DNA from 4 places in the Paenibacillus sp. P3E genome. Region 1 is predicted to be linked to each of the others. Evidence: riboswitches for the same ligand, from Rfam matches in the RefSeq annotation. Region 1 holds a riboswitch; each other region holds the start of a gene.

Region 1 (5,626 bases):
GTCCGCTTGTAGCGCAGATATCCGCCCAGATCATGAAGGCATAAGCAGATGCCATGGTCAGCCAGCCGGAGACGCCTTTGCCTTTGTAGCCCACCATGTTCATCGGATCACACCAGTCGCCCTGGTCGATATAGTTCAAGCCGCGCTCATCCGTTGCCTCCATCAGCCAGAACATCGCCCGGTTGATATGTTCATATACGGTAGCCGTCTCTTCCCCGCCCGCAAAAGCAACCTCTTCCTCCAGAATGGTGTAATCATTCGTTTCATCCAGATAGGTGCTCAGACAAATGGGCAGCCAGACACAATGATCCATATGCGGAACCTGATTGATGTACTTCAGCTCAGCCGCTTCATGCAGAATGATTCCGTCCGGCATGGCACCGCTTGCATTTTGCTGGCTTAACGCCGTGAGAAACGCATTTCTTGCCATCTGTGGCTTGATATAGCTCATTCCCATATTGTCCTGGAGATAGTTCCGGGTCTGCGGGTCTGTCGTCAGGCGGTTGGTCTGGCCATGATAATACATTTGCCGGGGCAGCCAGTGATTCACAAAGTTGTCCAGTTCAGGATCAGGCGTCTTAATCTCGATGCAGCCTTTGCCCTCCTGTATATATCCCGCATATTCCCGCTCCGCCGCAGCAAATCCATCCTCACCGCCGGAAGCTGCATTTAGGAAATACTGCTGGCGGATCTGCGCGATCTCCTCTTCTGTTTTGGCCGGACCAAAAATAAAGCGGTAGAGCTTATCTTCACCAGGCGCAAGCTCCAGACTGTATTGCAGGACACACAGCGGCATCTCATAACGGGCATCCCCTTTGGAGAGCTCCTCCTGCTGAACGGCCGATGGCATGCCAATCCCGCCCTCACCTTCAAAAGCTTCCTGGCTGGCTTCCCAGGCGCGCGGCGGCTGATCGGCCAGGAGGAAGGTTTTGTCCTTCAGCTGCTTGATCTTCGCATAGTCCTGATATTTCTGATATGGGGTAATCGCAGAACAGACCATTCCCTGCAGCTCTTCATGATACTCCGCCGACTGATTCATCCACGACATGTAGCCCACCGTAAAATAAGGATAGATACTGAGCTTCCGCTTCCGGTCCGAGAGATTCTTCACCTTCACCCGCCATAGCTCCATGGCCTCGTCTTTGGGCAGGCTGAGCGTCATTTCCACAGCAATGCCAAGATGCTCAAGCTTCCAGACAATATGGTGTTTCCCTACAGCAAAAGTGTATTGGTCCGGCAGAACACGAACCGGCTCATACGGTGCCGAGAAAATCTCACCCGTCTCTTCATCCTTTACATAGAGAAACCGGCCGGGATGATGGGCATAGTAGGGCTGCTCCGGCTGCATGAAGGTCTTCGCTTCCAGATTCGGCGCATAGGAATACTTGGCAGGCTCTGGCTGCATAAACTGCGCGACCGCATATCCGCGGCAATTGACGTGAATCATCATCTTCTCGTTCCATAGAAACCCTGAAGCTTTGGGGAGCTGAGTGGGACTCGTCAATTCAACATATTCATTGTCTTGTGTGGCTCTAATCATCATGTATCCTCCCTTTATTCACCAATTATTCATCCTAAATCACATAGTAGTTTTAGTATAACTGTCATAGAAGAGATAGTACATTGTGGAGTGGTAACGCTCTCGGGAGCAGCAAAATAAGGGATGTCCCCTAAGTGGGACACCCCCGCTGTTTTACGAGTAGGAAGTATTATAGTATGGTATAACGCTATAGAATTACTGCTCTTTATTCCGGCCAAGCAGCCCGCTGAGCGCCTCTGTAAAATTCATGCCGGTAAGCGACTGGGTCAATTCAGGAACCTGAGCCATGATTTTAGCGATATCACCGGTGATTTTATTCACCCCGGATGAAGCTCCATCCTGTGAAATCACTGTAATCTTATCGACCTTGGCCAGCGGGGAAGCGATTTTTTCAGCCAGCTCTGGCAGAACTTTTAAGAATTCCACTGTGAGTGCGGCTTGCGTAAACTGTTTGTACGCTTCGGCTTTCTTCTCCAGTGCCCCTGCTTCCGCCGCTCCAGCCAGTTGAACAATTTCTGCGTTGGCTCTCCCTTTCGCCAGCTCTGCTTCCGCTGTTGCCAGCCCCCGTTTGGTCGTGGTGGCTGCCTCTGCTTCCGCCTCAAGAATCTGCCGCTGCTTGGCGGCTTCCGCTCTCATGATCGTAGCCTGGTTCTCCGCCTCAGCAGGCTTGATCACCGTTGCCTCCAGCTCCTTCTGTCTCAGCTCAACTTCGATTTCCCGGACGGTCCGGTTCGCCTCCGCTTCCATCTGCGTGATCTTGACCTGCTCGGTAACCAGCGACTGCTTGATTTTGTTCTGCTGTAATTCGTATGCAAGATCCGCCTGTGCTTTCTTCACTTCAGTCTCCAGCTTAAAGTCCGCCTGCTTAATGTTCAATTCCTTCTCAAACTGAGATTCCTTGGCGCGGGCGGCAGTTCCTGCTTCAATGGTGGCCTGATGCGCATTAGCTTTGGCAATGGAGGATTCTTTCTCCGCCTCGGCTTGCTTGATCTGAATGTCGCGTTCCGCTTCCGCCTTGGCGATGCTGGCATCCCGCCGGATGCGCTCAATTTCCGGAACCCCCATATTGTCGATATATCCTTTGTCATCCGTAATTTTCTTAATGGTGAAGCTGACTACCTCAAGTCCCATCTTGTCGAGGTCTTCCGAGCAGGTCTCCCGCATCTTGCTGTTGATTTCGTCAGGAGTCTTGAGAATGGATTCCACTGTTAATTGTCCGATTAAGCCGCGCAAATGGCCTTCCACCGAATGCAGGATAATCGTCTCGCGGTCTTCTTCCGGCCGGTCGATAAACTGCTCACTGGCAGTCAGAATAGCGGTAGGATCGCTTTTTATCTTAATCTGAGCCACCGCCTCCAGGTTGAGCTTGATGCCTTGCTTGGAGAACATCGCCTGCGCCGGGATGACGTCGAAGCTCATCAGCATCATGGAGATGGTCTTATTGTTCTGGAAGCCGGGGATGACGAACGTCCCGCCGCCCTGGACCACTCTTTTTCCGCCAAGGCCGTAGACGATCATCGCCTGATTGGGCGGAACCTTTTTATAAGAGTTCACGATACTGAACAAGGCCAGCAGAATAACAACAACAATTGCCGCAATTACATACAGAATAACCATTTAGATTGACACTCCCCGTGAATTATAATTGATCGATATCCCTCTCGAAGAGGGTGACTGCCGCCATTCCTTTGTTCACCTTCAAAATAATAACCCTGTCGCCTTTATCAAGCTGCTGGCCGGATTCTGCCCGTACTCCAATGGAGCGCATGGTTCCGTGCAGTACATATTTCATTTCCCCGACCGCCCCATCCGCTGCAGGGATACTGATGTACCCGAGCTGCCCTGCCTGCTCGTAATCCAGTTCATTCATGCTGCTGTCATACCGGGTCATCACCCGGGCCAGCACCGCATACATCACACAGCCCAGAAGCAGAGCGAGCACGGTACAAATCAGCACCACTGCGAGCATCCTCATTTCGCTGAACCGGGCAAGCACGTAACCTGTACCGCCCCAGACTGTGACAAACACCATCAGAGGGAGTATGGGTACAAAGCCGGGTCCACCGGCATCGCCGCCGCCCGCATGCAGATGACCCGCCAGGCCATGCCCATGAAATCCGCCGCTGAGGAGGAGTATTAGTCCAACCCAGAAGCACACGATAAATACAGTAACGATAAGAATCCCCCCTTTGAAGCATTTATAATAGAGCATTTTAAATAACCCTTAATGTCTCTAATTATCGTTGTTATGAGATTTCTAGTTCCTTGTACAGACTGCCTTTCCTTCCTGCACACACAACAAAAAGACCACAGAAGCGGCAGGGCTCTCCGTGGTCGGTTAATCGATCATGGCGCTCATCCTCTCTCTTCGAGGCTTACGGGGTTAGCTGACGGATTCGGGCAGCGAGATTGCCCTACCCTGCCACAGCGGCTTTTCAGCACGCAGCAGGGATTCACCCCGGGTGAGCGGCAGCTGACTGTGCAAAAGCCGCATTCACCATTGGTTCCCCCGTTCCCAATTACGGAATTCAGCCATATGAGAACAGTTAACTTACATTCGGTTGTTGATTTGAATCTTACGCCTGTGGGCATTTATTGTAAAACGTCCGGGATGACAAAAGAAGCCAAAAACGCCTCCCCTCCGCGAATGAAGGCGCATTCTTTGGTTTCACTCTTATTCGGCCGATGATTTGCTCACTGTTGCTCCATTTCTCGCAAGCTGTCCCAATCGTCCAAAGCCAAGGCCGCACGCACTATAAACCTTAGGCGCTTACGGTGTTGGCAGCAGCCGGGAAATTCTACGGAGTGAGAAAGGTTACGCTTGGCCGTGCGTCGAATGACGGAACCGGAAAGTGTATTTGGACAACTGCAACCGGGGCTTCCGGCGATTTCTACTTCGCGGCATGGAGAAAGTGACGCTTGAGGTAGGATGGCTTTCCCTTACTCATAATCTGCTAAAGCAAGCCACCCATGACCAAAAAACAGAGCAGCGATCCTTCAATAACAGGAGAATCGCTGCTCTGCTCACTTTTTGTGGTTTTAAGAATGAAGAGAACTGCCTTCCGCCATAGAAAATCCACTTTTGGGTTGCCCCTTTTGTCAACAGCCCCAAATTACACTTGTCCCTTTTTTTCGGAGAACCGGCATTAGTTAAGTGAATCCAACAGCGTCTTCAATTGCGGGTTGAGCTTCAGCGCATTCAGGATGATCTGCAGAGCTTCTGCGCGTGTGGCGTTGCTCTTAGCATCAAATTTCCCATCTGCTTTGCCGTTTATGATACCAGCTTGTGCTTCAGCTTTGATCTCGTTTGCTGCATAGGAACCCTTCAGGTCATTGAAATTGCCTTTGGTGGTATCCTTCGTTACGTTGTTAAGGTTTAAGATGCGGGACAAAAGGACAACCATTTCCTCGCGGGTGATTGTTTTATCTGGCTTGAACGTAACATCCTCGTAGCCGCTGATAACCCCTGCCTCTGCAAGCTTCTCGATGGCGCCTTTCGCCCAGTGACTGCCAACGTCCTTAAATGCAACACCAGTATTGTTGCCGCTTTTGATATCGAATACCCGACTCAGAATCACTGCAAATTCAGCGCGCGTGATCTCACCATCCGGCTTGAACGTACCATCGTTGTAACCTTCAATCACATGGAGCTTTACGAAAGTATCGATAGTTTTTTCGGCCCAGTGCCCTTTCGTATCAGCAAATTCAACCTTAACATTAGAATTCTTAGCTTCCTCTACCTTGGACTCGAAAGCATTAACTAAGTTTATTACATTAACAATGCCGCTATTGAATACATCAACCGCTGGTTTCGTAGGTCCAGGTGTCACTGTTGGCGTTATACTGTCCGCCAGCGGACCACCCGGTGATGGTAGCCTTGATACATCCTCCCGATTCACAGTTACCATATACGTATTGCCAGTACCGTCTGGGGCCATTACGCTAATCTGAATCAGGTTCGCGCCCACCTGTAAGTTGTTAGCTCTATAGGTATACATATTGCCCGTTAGGGAACTGTACACGGCTCCCGAAACGGTAAACGTCGCATGGGAATCCGCTGTGGTAAAAGAAAGATTGCTGCTTGAA
Region 2 (5,626 bases), on a different contig from region 1:
TGGCTAAGACAAGATGAACTTAACGCTCACTGGACAGGATTATAGCAGAGCACTACAAAAATTACTTAACGGCGGAAATCTAAGTGCACAAGATAAGGTGGCGGCACAAGCAATTTATGATGATATGCAGAAGGCATTATTAGGAAAGTAGTAAGAGGTGAAAACAGTTGGAGTATGAAAACTTAATCGAACGTTTATTGGCTGACGTACCACAAATTAGACCACATTATGAAGAAGAGATTGAATGGCTTGAAGAGGATTTACCCCATGTTATTTTTGGTATGGTGGTCACTCCATTTATAATCAAGTCTATTGAAACTCAAAAAGAAGTAAGTAATCTCTATAGCTTCCTTGAAGAGATGGCTGTAGCTGATGATAAGGTTCAGGAAGTATTGGTTGTATCAGTTCTAGAATCATTAATAACTGATAGAGATATTATCGATACAGCCAAATCTCATATGGGTAAATTAACGAAAACACTATGTGAGACAACAGAAACAGAATACGGATATTAATGTTATAGGCCTTGAGGGGCGATACCCCTCAAGGTCTTTCTTATACCCCCACCCAGTGCCGAATGAATCGGGCGGCTAAGAAGAAATGCTCACTATCCCCGTATGAGATTTTCTCAAGACCCCTGTTCGCACAATTCCTTTCAGTGCTTGTATTTATTCCTCTATAATTTACCAAGACCCTTGGGAGCAATCTTCAAGGTCTTGATTGATCGGACCCAATGCCCAATGAATCGGTGGCTGACAAACTTACAAAGTTTTGAAAAACATACCGTATAGAAAACACCAGTCTCCGGCATTCGTTATCTGTTCATCTGGCGGAATCATGCCGTATGGTGTACCTTAGTAAGTAAGGAGTGGTAATGTTGATGAAAAAAAGACAAACGCCCTTGATGGTAGCGGCTTCGATCCTGTTGATTATCCTCAGCAGCCTGATTGATTCAGAAGGTTCAACCTGGCTGGGTGCGCTACAGACGTTATTACTGGGTATCGGATTATTAGGGTGCTGCATGGCATTCTTGAGATTCGCCAAGGGCGGCAAAGGCACAAAAGACAAGAATAGCAAAAAAGGCAAAAAATAATAAAAACGGAATAGAAGCCGAGGCTGGTTGCCACGGCTTTTTTGCGGCTTAAGAAATTATTTAAGTCTAAAACTATGGATAACTCCGATTGAAAAGTGAGAGGGATAAACGGAAGAAATGAAGTGATTCAATAGATGGTAAAGCCAGAGGGAGCAATAAGAAGTGGGTGTCATTACCGTGATTCATAGGGTTGGCCGTGATTTGAAGTTTAACCCACTTAAGTACCTTTGAATTGAGCGTAGGCAGGGAAATCGGCGGAATGAGAGGTAGAAATACCTCTGGTCGCGCCATAAACGGGCTAGCGGGCGGAATGAGAGGTAGAAATACCTCTGGTTGCGCCATAAACAGGCTAGCGGGCGGAATGAGAGGTAGAAATACCTCTGGTCGCGCCATAACCGGGCTAGCGGGCAGAATGAGAGGTAGAAATACCTCTCATTCTGGACGGTACCTTAAGCGATACTCTGTATCGCTGCTTCAGCAGCATAGGCTCTCTGTACAGGACTGCAAATCCGTTTTGGCCTACAGTGCTGTTCACTTTAGCCGGCAGATAAACCGGATTTGGGTTGTGCAGCTTCATGTGCTGCCAGTAGCTCGCGCATTTGCCGGAGCTGCGCCTTAAGCTCGGGCATGCTTTTCATGAGGATCGGACTGATCTCCGCCAAAGGGAGCCGCAAGCCATACCGGAGCGCATGCACAAGCTGGTCCTCCCAGGAGAGACAAGCTGTACTGCTGGCCTTACGGCCTTGTGCAATCCGGAAGCAATGCCGGATGCATTCGCGGTAGGCCAGAAGAGAGAAGCTCTGCGGGTCGCAGCCCTTTCGGAGATAAGGTATATACAGCTCTGTGAAGCTCTTCACGGCAGCCTCCTCCGCTTCAGAACCCTGTCCCAGCAGCAACCTGCAGAGCGTAAAGATATTTCCGCTATACTTCTCAACATATTCCGCAAATTCGGATGCGGAAACCGACATGCGCGATTCCATTCCTGTATTCCTCCCCGGATTAGATATACTACTTTTCACCTAGCCCCGGCCGCTCTCCCGGCGAAACCCCGTTACCTCACTAATTTCCGCAAAAAAGCCGCAGCAGAGGAGAACCTCTGCTGCGGCTTCGGTACAGGCTTAAATAAACCTGGCGCTTAAGCTTGGCGGGTTAAGATCTCTCTCTATACGCTTACGAGGTTAGCTGTCGGATTCGGACGGTGAGAGTCGCCCTACCTTGTGAGACCGCACTTCTACAGTCTCCTTAGGATTCACCCCAATAAGGCCTAGTGGCCCGGTGGTTCCCCCGTTTCCCGTGTGCCGGGAATTCAGCGTTCATGTAATTTTTCATGAATTACTTTCAAAACGAATCATACTGCTTCGGGGAGGTCTTTGTAAAAAAGGAAAAGGGAGTTGCTGCGCCAATTTCACGTTGAAATCGGATAATTCGAAGGAAATAAACGGATAAAACCATATATCTTACTGCATATCGGCCCATTATCTCATTCGCACGCCTGTTTTTATTTCTGCCTCAAAATACGGGTCATTCCTTAGGCAAGACAAAAAGGGTATTCAGGGGCAAACAGCTCCCGGATACCCTTTTGTGCAAGTGAACCAATGAATCCGTACGCGGCATTCTCCTGCCAGCGTTCCGGCATATTTATTTCGTAGCTGCGATAAGCTCCTTCAGCTCGGGCAGATTGAACCCTTTGACGACATGTGCCCCGGCTACTGTAACAGGAACGCCCATGAAGCCCAGCTTCTCAACTTCTTCCTGATAAACCGTGCTGGTCATTACATCCCGTACCTCAAAAGGAATGTCCTGCTCCTTCATCAGCTGTTTCACCTGATTGCAGTCACTGCAGTTGGCTGTAGAATAAATGATTACAGGTTGGCTCATTGGCTCACAGCTTCCTTGAGGGCATCGCGGGTGATTTTCCAGTGGGAGGTGTTCCACCGGACTTCACCATCTTCCAGCAGGAAGATTTGCGGGGACTCATGCTTGATGCCGAAATCTTCGGCAATCTGGTTGGAGACCGGACGGTCTTCAATCACATGAACCACAGCAGCGGGAGTTCCGGAGCTCTGGACATAAGCCTGGAATTCTTCATTCGCCTTGGCGCTGATCGGGCAGGTGGTACTGTGCTTGAAGAGCAGTTTTTTACCGGGTTGTGCAATGTATTGATGCAATTCATCAAGATTGTGGATTTGTTGTATGGACATTAGGGGTTCACCCTCCTGGTAGTTTATTTTGCTAACAATTCGGTTGTTAACAATGATATTCCTGATTGTAACATAGTTCAAAATTAAATCAAAAGGAAGAATCAGCAGGGAATGCATTAGCAGAATAGTCCAGCAGAGGACGTTGAATAATGACAATTCCCATGCTAAGGTGTAGGGGATATGGCGATTTATGTATATTGATGTCTGATAAGAGGGAGTGACCCATTCCATGAAAAAGGCTGCTTGTGTTACCGGTGCCGACCGGGGACTCGGGTTTTTCCTTGTGCGTTGGCTTCTGGAGAATAAATATAAGGTTTTTGCCGGGCAGTACCTGGAAGAATCGGAAGCGTTGGAAATACTCAATACAAAATATAAAGAACAGCTAATTCTGGTTCCGATGGATGTCGGGAGCAGCGACAGCGTAAAGTGCGCGGCACGAACTATTGCAGGACGCACAGGGCATCTGGATATGATCATCAACAATGCTGGGATTATTGACCGTGCGGATGATGCCACCATGCTGGTAGATATGGATGACACCGCGATGGCACGCATTTATAATGTGAATACGCTTGGCTCTCTGCGGGTGAGCAATTCGCTGATGGGCCTCCTGCTGCAAGGCAAGCAAAAGCTAATTGTGAACATCTCCTCCGAAGCCGGCAGCATCAGCCGCAATCAGCGGATTAACATGTACGGTTATTGTATGTCCAAGGCGGCACTTAATATGCAGTCCTCTTTACTGCACAATCATCTGCGGGTCATGGGCGGCCAGGTGATGGTTTTTCATCCGGGTTGGCTCCAGTCCTACATGAACGGTGACAAGAATGAGGCAGCCCCTATTCCCCCTGAAGAATCCGCCCGCAAAATTATGGGAATCGTGCAGGAGCATAAGACGCATATGGGCATGGAACCGGCTTATCTTGATCTGGACGGCAATCCCTGGCCCTGGTAAGAACAACTCTCGCTAAGAGAAAGGCGTAGATAAAAGATGACAGAATGGAAGGCACTGGCGCTGGGAAGCTATACAGAGGTTAAATATCATCCGTTCTCCGGGGTGGACCACGTGTTTGAGGCGTTATTTGCCGGGAAGCTGGACGTGAAATCTACGGAAGATTACTCATTGCTCAGTCCGGACAGCCTATTGGCTTACAAGCTTGTGATAGCGTATACAGAATTTTCGGACAACAAAATAGCTCCTGAACAGAGCGGGGCACTGCTCTCCTATGTAGCTAACGGCGGCGGACTGCTCGTAGTGCACAATGGGATCTCACTGCAGCGTAACCAGGAGCTGGGTGTGATGCTGGGAGCGCATTTCACGCATCATCCGGCCTATACTGAGCTTCACATGACAGTTCCGGCAACAGGCCATCCGATCATGCAGGGGATTACCGACTTTGTCATCGAGGACGAGCCGTATTATTTTGACATGCAGCCCTATTTTGAAACGACGGTGCTGGCGGAGTATTTCCACGAGGGGGCCCATCATGCGGCAGCCTGGTGTCATGAGTTCGGGATGGGGCGAGTTGTGTATCTGATGCCGGGCCATCATCTTCCTTCCTTTTCCGTAGAGCCGTTCCGGCAGATGATTACAAGGGGCGGTCTGTGGGCGGCCGGATTACTGTAGTCCTTGATCATTTTAACAACATCATATGGATGGATAGTGTAAAAACCAACGGAAGCGTTAGACTGCTGTTGGTTTTTTGGTTGTTTGGCTGCTCCCGGCGATAAAAAGCCTTGACCCTGACACTGGTGTCAGGGTTTATACTAAGAACAGACCATTTCTCATGAACCCCGGGGAGAACAGACCATGAAAATAGGTGAGCTTGCCGCACGGACGGGTGTCAGCATCCGTTCTCTGCGATATTATGAACGTCAGGGCTTGATCACTCCGCTCCGCCAGGCCAATGGATACCGAGAGTATTCGCTCTTGTCCGTGGAGACGGTGGAGACGATCAAACTGTATTTGAATCTGGGCTTATCGACCGAGGAAATCGCCGGTTTCTTGAATTGTGTACTGAAGAAAAAAGAGGCTTTCTGTGCAGAAGTGATGCCGCTGTACCGCAGCAAGCTGGAGGATATTGAGCGTCAGCTCCTGCAGCTGAACCAGATCAAGCAGAATTTGGAGGAACGGATTGCTTCCATACAGCAGGAGCAGCAGGAATCAGAATAACCTGAATATATTCTTAGACTGATAAGGAGGAGTTAACAATGACTGTTATAAATGCCGGGCACGCCGATACCGTTCGGAGACAGCTGCAGGAAGGCGGAACTGTGCTGGTAGATTACGGAGCGCCATGGTGCGCGCCTTGCCGGGGTCTTCTGCCGGTTCTGG
Region 3 (5,626 bases), on a different contig from region 1:
CCGCATACCAATTCCGAGCCGAACTACACCTTCCATCGGGAATAGCTGTGCAAAGCCACAGAGGAACCCTTGGCTGTTCACCACCGAGACGTATTGCTCACCCCGCAGCCGGGGATCACCGAACTCAATGTCCAGAGCCTGCATTTGCTCCCAGGACATCCAGCCATAAATGTTGTACGGGGGTTTGTATACCCATTCACAAATTTCTGCAGCGTGATTAACTTCCATGGGGACAACGTAAAAAGTTACCGGAGAACTAATCATCCGCCATCCGCCTCCCTTCAGAACAAAACGTTATATCATAATTATATACAAAACGGTTCCATTTCGACGCATAAACAATATATTTTAGAAAATTACAAAAATCGCGGTTTTTTATGTTTTGCAAATAACGAGAAGGGTAAATAATTTTTATAGAGACAAAAAAACAAGCCCCCTCCAAGATTTCGGCAAAAATCCTGGATAAGAGCCTGTTCGGTTATAAAAATTACTGCTTATTGCACATCGTCATTATCTTGGGAATCGGAAGCTACCGCTTGAAAAGCATCTGTGCTCATGATTCGTTTGGCGCCAACGTAGCGGTTGACGTAGTAGCTGTCACCCAGCGAGCTGATGGTTACACCACGCTTGGAAGAAGCGTGTGCGAACTTGCCTTCACCGACATAAATGCCGACATGAGATACCCCTTTACCGGTTGTATTGAAGAATACGAGATCTCCCGGTCTAATGTTATCGCGGGATACGGCAGTGCCCATCTGGTACTGGGAACCGGACTGGTGAGGAAGGTTAATTCCTATCTTATCAAACACATACATGGTAAATCCGGAGCAATCAAACCCGTTAGTCGAAATTCCGCCCGATACGTATTTAGTGCCGACGGCTTTGTCGATAACCTGATCCATTTTAGAGTCTGCGAAAGCGCTTCCTGCTCCGATGGTAAGAATGATCGAAAAGCTGAGTAGTGCTGCTGCTAGCTTCTTCTTCAAAAGTAAATACCCCTTCCAAATGCCTACGAGGTTAGCTTAAGGGTTCGGTTGAAGGTCCCCTATGACCCCTCTGTAAATAGGAGGTCAATTCACCCAAAATCGGTTCCCCCGTTTCCCTAATTGAATAAGGAACTCGGCACCACTGTTGATTAGATTAGCTTACGGATCAAAACAATGACAAAACCTTTGTAAATCAGGTTTGAATAATTACAAAAATGTTACTATCAACTCACTGCGATAATTGTAACAAAGACAGAAGCACTTGGCAATCACTTAAAGCATATTAATACATATTTTTTGAGCCTTTTAAGAGAAAAGGGCTTGATTTACGCGAGTTCTTTACGCCGTAAGTCAGCTGCATGGAAGATCTTAATGGGGTTTTTATCAAAAAGGTGTTTCGAAACTCTAAAAAGTGTGTAAAAGGGAGAATAAGGAAAAGGGAAAACCCGGAAAATGATTACGGCAATAATCAGCTCCGGGCTCGTATAAATTACATTTAGTTGTAAAGGTGTAATGTGAGGGGATCAAGCTTCAATTAATCGTAGGCAACAGTTTTGTAGGCTGTAGTGCTCATCACTCGTTTAGCGCCAACGTAGCGGTTGGCCCAGTAAGCTTGACTCAGCGAAGTTATGGTTACACCGCGTGAGCTGGAAGATTGTGCGAATCTGCCTCCACCGACATAAATGCCGACATGGGAAACTCCCGACCCAAAGGTATTGAAGAATACCAGGTCACCTGAACGCAGGTTGTTCCGTGATACGGAAGTTCCAACGCTGAATTGAGCCTTGGACGTGCGCGGCAGGGTAAGCCCGACATTTTTAAAAACATACGAGGTAAAGCCGGAGCAATCGAAGCCGCTTGTGCTAGTGCCTCCGAATTTATAGGTGGTTCCGATGGTTTTTGCGATAACGGTATCCATCTTGGAATCGGCGAAAGCGCTACCAGCTCCGATTGTGAATACCATCACTAGTGCAAGTGCGGCTGCGGTACATTTCTTCTTAAAATTCTGACTTCTCAAAAGATGTACTCCTTCCAAGGCCTGCGAGGTTAGCTTAAGGATTCGGTAGAAGGTTCCCCTATGACCCCTCTAAAGCGAGGTCAATTCACCCAAAATATGGTTCCCCCGCTTCCCGGTGCAGGGAATTTGGCGTTTTATGCACCAGAAGAGCGACGTGTCGACAATTAGTAAACGCTTGGAATGTTAATGTGTTTGAATGTGTTGCATCTTAGAGATTACAAATTTGTTACTAGTAGTACAGGCACCATTGTACCAGAGGATTTACAGTTTTGCAAATACTCTTATTCAGTTTGTAATCCAAAAAAGAGTCCCGCTCCCTCAAGGAGCAGCGACTCTTTTATTATGCCGGCTGAGCGGCTTAATTATTGTGGAAATGATTTACTGGACCAAAGGTGGTATTGAGCGGCGATTCCCCACATTTTGAACAGTGTATTGGGAAGGGGGGAGAACTGCCGAAGCAGAAGTGCCGGCATCCCCGGACAAAAGATCGATGCCGCTCCGCAAGCAAGCATCATGATCAAACTCCCTGCTCCCATCACAAAAGATAATCCCGCAGAAGGAAGGATCACCTTCAGACACACCAAGAGAGAAGAGAAAGTGCCTGTACCACCCGTATACCCGAACTGCATGTACAGCAGTACTTTTCGGATGAAGAACAGATATAGCAGCCAGGCCAGAATGTAAGGCACCAGTTTCAGCAATAGCTTATAATCCAGAATTCCGCTTAACAGCAGTCTGTACATTTTGGGAAGAAGCCAATACAGCGGCAGGGCTGTAAGCACCCATTCTGCAAGACTGAACAGCATCACCGGAAGCCCATACAGACGCATCCCCGGAAAAAAGAACATCCCGCGCTCCCCCTTACGCTCCTGATGGAGCTCATGGAGCAGTCCTGCGCGGATGAATGGGGAGAGCAGCAGTCTGAATGCGCTTAGCGCCAGCAGCATCCAAAGCCAGTGCTGAACACCGGAATCGGAACCCAGTGCGAGCTGGCCCTCCACATAATACAGCAGCCTGCCTATCCCGCTGCCGCCCGCATCCTGATCGGGGTAACGCAGCAGTACCGGGACTACGGCGCTTTTAACGAACTTGTACATGAAATAGCCCCAGAACAGCCGGTAGATAAACAACAGAATCAGTATATAAAATTGCTCTTTCATGCTGTGCCAGCCGCGGGATATCGATCTTTTCACAATCCTTCACCTCACCAGACAAGAGTTCCGAGCAGATTTTCAATCAGGTTGGTCATGCTAAGCGTCCATCGTGAGAGCGTGTCAGGTTCCAGTTCCGCGAGTCTGAAATTATTCAGATGCTTATTCTCCAGCAGGATGGAGTGCTCGGGATCAATCTCTGCCGATATCAGCGGCGCTTTGTAGGACAGCTGAAAGGTAGTTTGCTTGTCTTTTCCATTCCAATACCGTTGAACGGTGTATCCATCCGAAAAGGTGAACTTTACTGGCACATCCCCATACTGACTGCCTTTGTTGCTCACGGCGACTGATGAATCATAACGAAGGCTATCTATATCGCTCCCTTTGTGAAAGGTGTTGATAATGTTATCTATGGAAAAATCAGGAGCGCCGCCACTGTAAACATATTGATCGAAATACGCCTGCCACGATTTTTTGGTTACTTTTTCTACGGTCTTTTGAAAATCAGCTGTGGTAGGATGCTGGAAACGGTATTTGCGGGCATAGGCGGCCATGATGGCATCCATCGTTTTGGTTCCCACTTGCTGCTCAATGTCTTTGAGGACCAGTTTGCCCCGGATGTATACGTTACGTGTATAGGCATCATCTCCGGTGTATTTCCAGGTCTCCAGTTTGAGCGGCTGTGATGAAGTTACCAGACTGGCCTGAAGTGCAGAGTTGGAGGTTACACCATATTCCTGTTCCATCAGCCGGTCTTCTGCATAAGAGGTGAAGCTCTCATCCAGCCAGGCTTCCTCAAATTCATTGCTGGCTATCATGCCATAAAAAAACTGATGCCCGATTTCATGGATGACCGTACGTTCAAGCTGGGTACCTGGAGCATCTCCGGCTGCGCCGAAGGCAGTGATGAGAGTAGGGTACTCCATCCCGCCTGCGCCATTCCCCGCCTTTGGCGGAACGACGATAGATAGTGTGGAGTAGGGATAAGAACCGTACCATTTGCTGAAGGCGCTTAGAGCAGCTTTGGCCGCCTGAAAATAACGCTCCTGTAAACCCTTATGCAACGGGTCTAGATAGAGCTTAATCCTTACCCCGGGCACGCCAGGTGCAGAGAAGGCTTCCTCGGCAACTGCAAAGTCGGGAGAGGCCGCCCAGGCGAAATCATGAACATCATCGGCGTAGAACTGGTAAATCTTCTGGCCCTGCTTCAGCCTTGCGGTCTTCACCGGGAAGCCGGTCGCTGCGACTGTATAATTGGAGGGCACGGAAAGGGTTACACTGTAGATCCCAAAATCACTGTAGAACTCGGAGGTACCGTGGTACTGATGCAGATTCCAGCCTTCCTGTTTTGCCCCCCGGGTGCCAGCAGGCTCATACACACTAAGCTTGGGAAACCATTGTCCAGCCATTACAAAGTCACCTGAAATTCCCATGCGGGCGAATATTTTAGGCAGCTTGACCTCATACTTCAGCCTGAGCGTAACACTTTCCCCTCCGTTCACGGGTTGAGGAAGATGAACCTTCACCAGGGTCCTGTCATTCACATTGCCATCGTCAGGCTGGGCATACTGCAGACGCTGCATGAGTGAGACACCGTCAGAGGTCCGTAGATCGGTCAAAGTCATGCTGCCGTAACCATTCGCTGGCATTCTATCCCCGCGTAGTGTTCCTCCGGATTCTTTCATAAAGGTGGTATCTTCAGAAGCAAAAGCATTCGGATAAAGATGGAAGTAGAGGTCTTGTACCGGTTTTTGGCCGGGATGGGTCCAGGTCACCGTTTCGGAAGCCCTTAATGACCCGGTAGAGGGGATTAGCTGCGCGTCAATATGATATTCGACCACCCGCTCGCTTAGCGCCTCTGAGACGGGGAGCGGCTTACTCTCCGGGAGAACGGGTTGCGGAGCTTTGATCTGTGCAGCTACAGGGGACTTGGCCTCTTTTGGTGCGGCAGCTGTCAGAACATCGGGGTTGTGCCCTGATAACGCCCAAATTCCACCTCCTAGGGCGAAGGCGGCAAAGGCCGCAAAGATGAGGTTGTACCTTAATGACCGTGGCTTCATACTGTGATTCCTCCCGTGACAAGCATCTACGGGATGTATATGTTTGCATTCGGCGTATTATTAGCTAAAATTAAATTATATTCACGTTCTATTAGAGGGAAGGATGTGCACTTGTGGATAACAACCAACCAGAGGGTAAAAAACCGATGGCTCTGAATATCGTAAATGCCAAGAGCAAGCATAAAGGCTTCGGAGCAGGTTCCATCGATTTGAACAATGTATCGCCGGTTATTATTGACGGCGGTGAGGCCGTTATCGATATCGGTGCCATGCATGCCAAGAGCAAAGTGGAGAAGGGGATTAAATTCAGCCCGAACCGTGAGGATGTACCTGACGGAAGACAGGTATGGGTGGTCTGGGTAGCTGTGGACCGTACCCCGGAAGGCCAGTCTTACGGGGGGATTACTGCCT
Region 4 (5,626 bases), on a different contig from region 1:
TTTAATCTGCGCCTGTTGTCCCCGCTCGGTAATACGGGTAGGAGGCACCTGCATCAAGTCTTCCAAAGGCGCATCCGCCAGCAGGCGAAATTCGGTACCTTTGATGACGGCCCCGTTCTGCACGATATTCTCCACCCGGAACGTTACATCGCCACCATAAGATTTGCGAACGACCAAGTCTCCTAAATTCATTTCAAACACCACCTCTACCCCATCGTATGGGCAAAGACCCTGGTTGGTTCTTAATCGGCGGTGATTTGAAACATAAGAAAGGCATCAGGCCGTTTTTTCATGCCTAAACGATTCCAGCAGCAAGCAGTACGGCGCTTAGCCGGGCATACTCCTCCAGGCTGAGTGTTTCTCCGCGGCGGCTTGGCTCGATTCCAGCCTCAGCCAGCAGAGACTCCAGACGTTCACGCCCCTCTTCAGGAAAGAACCGGGCTTTGAGATTATTGGCAATGGTTTTGCGCCGCTGGGTGAAGGAAGCTTGTACAACCTCAAAGAAATGCTTCTCGTCTGCAACCTCTACCGGGGGACGCTCTCTCACCTTGAGACGGATCACGGCGGATTCCACGTTCGGTTGAGGAATGAATACCGTACGCGGCACTATGCAGACCAGTTCGGGTTCACTATAATACTGAACAGCGATGCTAAGGCTGCCATATTCCTTCCCGCCAGGTGAAGCTGCCATACGTTCGGCAACCTCCTTTTGAATCATCACCACGATATTATCAAGCGGCAGTTTTTCTTCAAGCAGCTTCATGAGAATTGGAGTGGTTACATAGTACGGCAAATTGGCAACTACACTAACTCTTTCCACAGCCGCAAAATCCTCAGCGAATAATTCCTGCAAATTCACTTTCAACACATCATCGTTCCGGATTTTGACATGCGGGTAAGAGGCAAGAACATCCCGAAGTATCGGGATCAGCCGCCGGTCAATCTCTACGGCTGTCACCACTCCAGCGGACATCGCCAGCCTCTCGGTCAAAGCGCCAATGCCTGGTCCAATCTCTAGTGCACCTGCTGCCTGATCCAGGCCTGCAGCATCTACAATCTTGTCCAGTATATTCTGGTCAATCAGAAAGTTCTGGCCCAAGCTTTTCTTAAACGAGAACCCGTAACGCTGGATAATTTCCTTAGTGCGTACCGGGGATGAGATATGATTGTTGCCACTCATGAGGTAATGCCTCCCTGATCAATTTGCGCGAGAGCATTTACAAATTCCTCTCGTGATATTCCAAACATCGCCAGACGCTTGTATAGCTGCTTGCCGTTACAGTAGCCGATCCCCAGCAAATTGCCCAACTCCATTCTCCGCTCCGCTGCCCGGGGATGCACCATCATCCCTGCAGCCATCAGATCCTCCAACCCAATCAGGGCCGGGGCGCCTTCAAAGGAAGTATGAACATGCTCAAGCGCGTGACGAATAGCCTCCGGAGAAGCATTTTCAACTCCGATGTCACCTTTGCGGGTAGCATCTTTTTCAGGAATGAACGCATGCTTGCAGCCTGGCACCTTGGAAGACACAATCTTCCGGATCCGTTCCCCGGCGTGATCAGGATCAGTTAGAATAATGACCCCTCTGCGCTCCATGGCCAGCGCAATCCTGGCGATCACTTTGCGGTCAACTGCTGAACCGCCTGTTTCAATGGTATCCGCATCTACAGCACGCTTAACCGCAACTGTATCGCTTTTACCTTCCACAACGATTAATTCCTTGATCATTTTACAAAACTCCTTACTCTGCAACGCAAAAAGAAGAGGATTCGCTCCCCTTCTTATTGGCTAAAGAATGTATAAGTGATGAGCGGCAGCTCTGTAATTCCGTAACAGTCTTAAGTGCTACCCTCACTATATCTTATAAAACGCTAATTTGCAAAAATCTGCTGCTTAATTCAGCTCTGGCTTCACAGGTCCAATCACATAAATCGTACGCGATTTACGGCCGAAGTTACGGGCATGGCTCAGTGAATCATAATAGACATCTACCTTGTTGCCTTTAATGGCACCGCCGGTATCCTCTGCACGGCGAAACCCAAGTCCCTCAATATACACCCACCAGCCAATAGGTATTACGTCTGGATCTACAGCGATGGTCCTACCTTCCGTTACGCGTGTGCCGGAAGCCGTACGGGTTCCAATACCAGGCTCTTCAGATGAATAAGCTGTCATGGATACATTTTTAATTACTTTTTTGTACTCGAAATCCATACCTGCCTTGCTGGCAACATTGTTGCTGTTCGCTCTGACTTTAGATGATTTAGTGGTAGTGGTTGAATTGGAAGTTGCAGTAGTAGCTACAGCAGCCTTGGGAAGTGCTTTGGTACCAATAGCAATGATCTTGTCTTTGGTAACCGCCTGTACTTCCTTGCCCACCATACGCATAGATGCCAGCTCGCCATCTTGATAGATTTTCTCAATATGCTGGACCATTACGCCGGGTTTGCCTGCTTGTGCAACTCTTACAGTTCCCTTGGTCAGGGAGGGGTCTGCGGTCTTAATTACTCGGAAAGGCAAATTCGTTGTCCGCTGTACCACTTGCTTGTTGATTCGGACAATTTTGATTTCCATGTCGGCAGAAACTGCAGTGTTGAGCGAAGGATAAATCTTATCGTAGCTTTCCAGGCTGACGCCCAGTTTGTCAATCGCCTGACCGATGGTATCCTCGGTCGTGTACAGCGTTTGGGTTGTTCCATCCGCAGTAAGCTTAAGGGCCTGCGCACGGTTGATTACGACGCGGTCGCCGTCTTTTATTTCATCACTAAGGCCAATGGATAAAGCATCATGCGGCTGAAGCGAAATTTGTTCCTTTGCCAGCACATCGCTGAGCAGCGCATCCCGCGTCTCCAGCGTTTGTACCTTTCCGTCTATTACTAAAGTTATTTCTTTAATGCTTTGACCGTGTACGTACAGCAGAATTACCAGCGCGATAACAATTGATGCCGCGCCTGCAAGCGAAAGTACGCGAGGATTCACTTGCTTCCACCGTAATGCGAAAGACCTGCTGGATGATTGCGAATCATGGGATACTTCTGGTTGGAATACGCCCATTCTCTCCATCCTCCTTACATAGCCCCGTCGTCCAAGTTGTATAGCAAAGGTGACTTTATCACTTCTGACGAAACTAGGTTTGAGATTGCACAGGATACGCCCGCATTGCTTTAGCGTTTCCTGCTCATGGATCGCCTGCTCGGCATAGCTACTCCAGACATCTGTTATATAACAGTATGCTGGGAACATCCGCATTATTCAAAAAACAAAAAAAGCCCAAAAGAGTTCACAGAGGACTCTTTCGTGGCTCTCCGGGTGTCAGAATACGCGGGAATGTTTATGCACGAGGTTTCCTCTCTTACTTGCGCTTACGGGGTTAGCTGTCGGGTTCGGGCATAAGAGAGACGCCCTATCTCAGGTCACCCGCTCACGGCGGTTGCCCTCAAATTCACCCCAAAGACCACGTGAAGAAATCAAATAAAGTCTGCGGCATTTCTATGTTGTACTCTATGTACGGACATGCGGCAGATCATTATTGGTTCCCCCGTTCTCCATACGGAGACTCAGCGAGACGATCCATGAAATTGTGACTGTCACAGTAACAACAGCTCACTTCACTGAAAAGATGATATCCTGTTTTGATGCATGTTGTAAAGCGCGATTCAACCACGTTTACGTAAAAAAATCATTAAAATATTGTAATAATCAGCCGTTTCTTTATTAAAAAAGTTTAATATATCGGCTATACTTCTTTTTTCACCTGTTTTTCTCCCGTTTTCAGACAATTCCAAATCGTTCCAGCGCGTTCGCATACGTAATTTCAGCCAATTCCTGTAAATCAATCCCTTTTATTTCCGCTGCCGCCTCGGCGACAAGCTTCACATGAGCACTCTCATTTCGCTTCCCGCGGAAGGGGTGAGGCGTCAGATATGGGGAGTCGGTTTCAATCAAAAGCCGGTCCATTGGAGTCTGAGCAAGCACCTCTTTAGGCACCCTGGCATTCTTGAAAGTCACAGGACCACCGAAGGATAAATGAAAGCCTAGATCAAGACACATTTTGGCCGTTTCCCAACTCCCAGAAAACGAGTGCATGACACCGCCAATTTCATTTGCCTTCTCCTCCCGCAAAATTCGTACCACATCCCCATGGGCATCACGATTATGAATACAGATAGGCATTTTTAGTTCCCGTGCCATACCAATCTGTTTGCGGAATACCTCATGCTGTACCTCTTTGGGTGAGGTATCCCAGTAGTAATCAAGTCCAATTTCTCCGATAGCCACCACCTTTTTATGGCTGCACAGAGAGGCGATCCAGTCCATATCCTCCTCTTTCATGTCAATGGCGTCAACGGGGTGCCAGCCAACTGCTGCATAAATATAATCATACGATTCTGCCAATTTCATTGTCGTTGGAATCGTTTCCCGGTTAAATCCGATGTTAATCATCTTGCTGACACCAGCCTCTAACGCGCGGGCAATAACCTGCTCACGGTCCTCGTCGAATTGCGGTGCATCCAGATGAGTATGTGTGTCGAATAAGCGCATGCTGTATCGTCCTTTCGGTCTTGTTTTCTATGATGAATTCCAGAAATTTTTGTATTATTTTGCAAAGATCTCAGCGATAGAGTCCGGCAGCTGTGTAAGCACATTTTGCAGCTTGTCCTGCGGAAAATAAAGGTGATACCGTCCGCGGTGAATGCCGCTGATTGAGCGGACTATATCCGATACTTCAGAGATCTCCCGCAATTTGTCATGCCGGTCCAGTAGCAAAATTTGTTTGCTGTCAAAGCCCTGCCCCGGACGGAAAACATCATAGGGGAGATCTGTCGGATAATCAATTTCCAGGTCGTAATCAGGAAGCAGCCCGGCACCGGCAAAACTGCGGCGGATTTCGTCAATCGTCTCCGAATCGAGATGGTCCATCTCCACATATTTATACAGTTTACGATGAATAAATCGGCTGCACAAGTCAGCTAACGTTTCATCGGATTCCAGCGTCCACTGCATAAAGGCAGTCTGGACCAAGGCTTCATCCAGCAGTAAATACTGTTCTACATTAATCTCACCACAAAATAAATCACGGAGTGGATTGATCATAAAGCGGAAGGAGTAGCCCTCCTGGAGAAGCTCTTTCGCCCTGCGGAAAATCTGGCGCAAAATAATCTCCGAACTGCGCGTAACCGGATGAAAGTATACCTGCCAATACATCTGGTACCGTGACATCAGATAATCCTCAATGGCATGCATGCCTGATTCCTTTACGACAACCCTCCCATTATAAGGACGCAGCATTCTTAAAATACGGTCAATATCGATGGTTCCATAGTTGACTCCGGTGTAGTAAGCATCCCGCAGCAAATAATCCATGCGATCCGCATCCAGAGGACCGGACACCAGGTTGACCACGATTTCATGCTCATATGTTTTGGCAATTACAGAGGCAACCTTGCGCGGGAAATCCTCACTCACATCCCGCAGTATAGCAGTGATTTCCGTATTCTCCTGTATTATTCTGCAGGTCCAATCCTCGTGGTTCATTTCAAAAGCTTCTTCTATTGAATGGGAGAACGGCCCATGTCCCAAATCATGTAAGAGCGCTGCACATAATGTGAGCAGACTCTCCTCCGGC

Evidence for each region. A riboswitch is a leader RNA that binds a small molecule or an ion and turns the genes downstream of it on or off. The one in region 1 is predicted to bind cyclic di-AMP.
Region 2: another riboswitch for cyclic di-AMP. It lies ahead of A3842_RS21995 (hypothetical protein); the one in region 1 lies ahead of A3842_RS19690 (NfeD family membrane protein).
Region 3: another riboswitch for cyclic di-AMP. It lies ahead of A3842_RS20850 (C40 family peptidase); the one in region 1 lies ahead of A3842_RS19690 (NfeD family membrane protein).
Region 4: another riboswitch for cyclic di-AMP. It lies ahead of A3842_RS17510 (resuscitation-promoting factor); the one in region 1 lies ahead of A3842_RS19690 (NfeD family membrane protein).

The regions. Positions count from the first base shown of each region.
Region 1 is NZ_LVWH01000178.1:49,964-55,589, reverse strand. Features, by position in the region: gene A3842_RS19700 (GH36-type glycosyl hydrolase domain-containing protein) at 1-1,540, opposite strand, end outside; gene A3842_RS19695 (flotillin family protein) at 1,736-3,157, opposite strand; gene A3842_RS19690 (NfeD family membrane protein) at 3,180-3,752, opposite strand; cyclic di-AMP (ydaO/yuaA leader) riboswitch at 3,898-4,084, opposite strand; partial or broken gene A3842_RS33910 (transposase) at 4,327-4,506, shown strand; gene A3842_RS33385 (InlB B-repeat-containing protein) at 4,687-5,626, opposite strand, start outside.
Region 2 is NZ_LVWH01000187.1:110,603-116,228, reverse strand. Features, by position in the region: gene A3842_RS32655 (hypothetical protein) at 14-151, shown strand; gene A3842_RS22005 (DUF7674 family protein) at 168-515, shown strand; gene A3842_RS22000 (hypothetical protein) at 881-1,093, shown strand; gene A3842_RS21995 (hypothetical protein) at 1,630-2,073, opposite strand; cyclic di-AMP (ydaO/yuaA leader) riboswitch at 2,245-2,415, opposite strand; gene A3842_RS21990 (glutaredoxin family protein) at 2,732-2,971, opposite strand; gene ytxJ (bacillithiol system redox-active protein YtxJ) at 2,968-3,294, opposite strand; gene A3842_RS21980 (SDR family NAD(P)-dependent oxidoreductase) at 3,524-4,246, shown strand; gene A3842_RS21975 (ThuA domain-containing protein) at 4,283-4,918, shown strand; gene A3842_RS21970 (MerR family transcriptional regulator) at 5,102-5,464, shown strand; gene A3842_RS21965 (thioredoxin family protein) at 5,503-5,626, shown strand, end outside.
Region 3 is NZ_LVWH01000183.1:25,444-31,069, reverse strand. Features, by position in the region: gene A3842_RS20860 (GNAT family N-acetyltransferase) at 1-264, opposite strand, end outside; gene A3842_RS20855 (C40 family peptidase) at 495-986, opposite strand; cyclic di-AMP (ydaO/yuaA leader) riboswitch at 992-1,135, opposite strand; gene A3842_RS20850 (C40 family peptidase) at 1,522-1,950, opposite strand; cyclic di-AMP (ydaO/yuaA leader) riboswitch at 2,008-2,146, opposite strand; gene A3842_RS20845 (hypothetical protein) at 2,367-3,197, opposite strand; gene A3842_RS20840 (M1 family metallopeptidase) at 3,209-5,215, opposite strand; gene A3842_RS20835 (YwhD family protein) at 5,329-5,626, shown strand, end outside.
Region 4 is NZ_LVWH01000172.1:10,794-16,419, reverse strand. Features, by position in the region: gene yabG (sporulation peptidase YabG) at 1-192, opposite strand, end outside; gene rsmA (16S rRNA (adenine(1518)-N(6)/adenine(1519)-N(6))-dimethyltransferase RsmA) at 296-1,180, opposite strand; gene rnmV (ribonuclease M5) at 1,177-1,728, opposite strand; gene A3842_RS17510 (resuscitation-promoting factor) at 1,894-3,054, opposite strand; cyclic di-AMP (ydaO/yuaA leader) riboswitch at 3,345-3,573, opposite strand; gene A3842_RS17505 (TatD family hydrolase) at 3,772-4,542, opposite strand; gene A3842_RS17500 (HD domain-containing protein) at 4,597-5,626, opposite strand, start outside.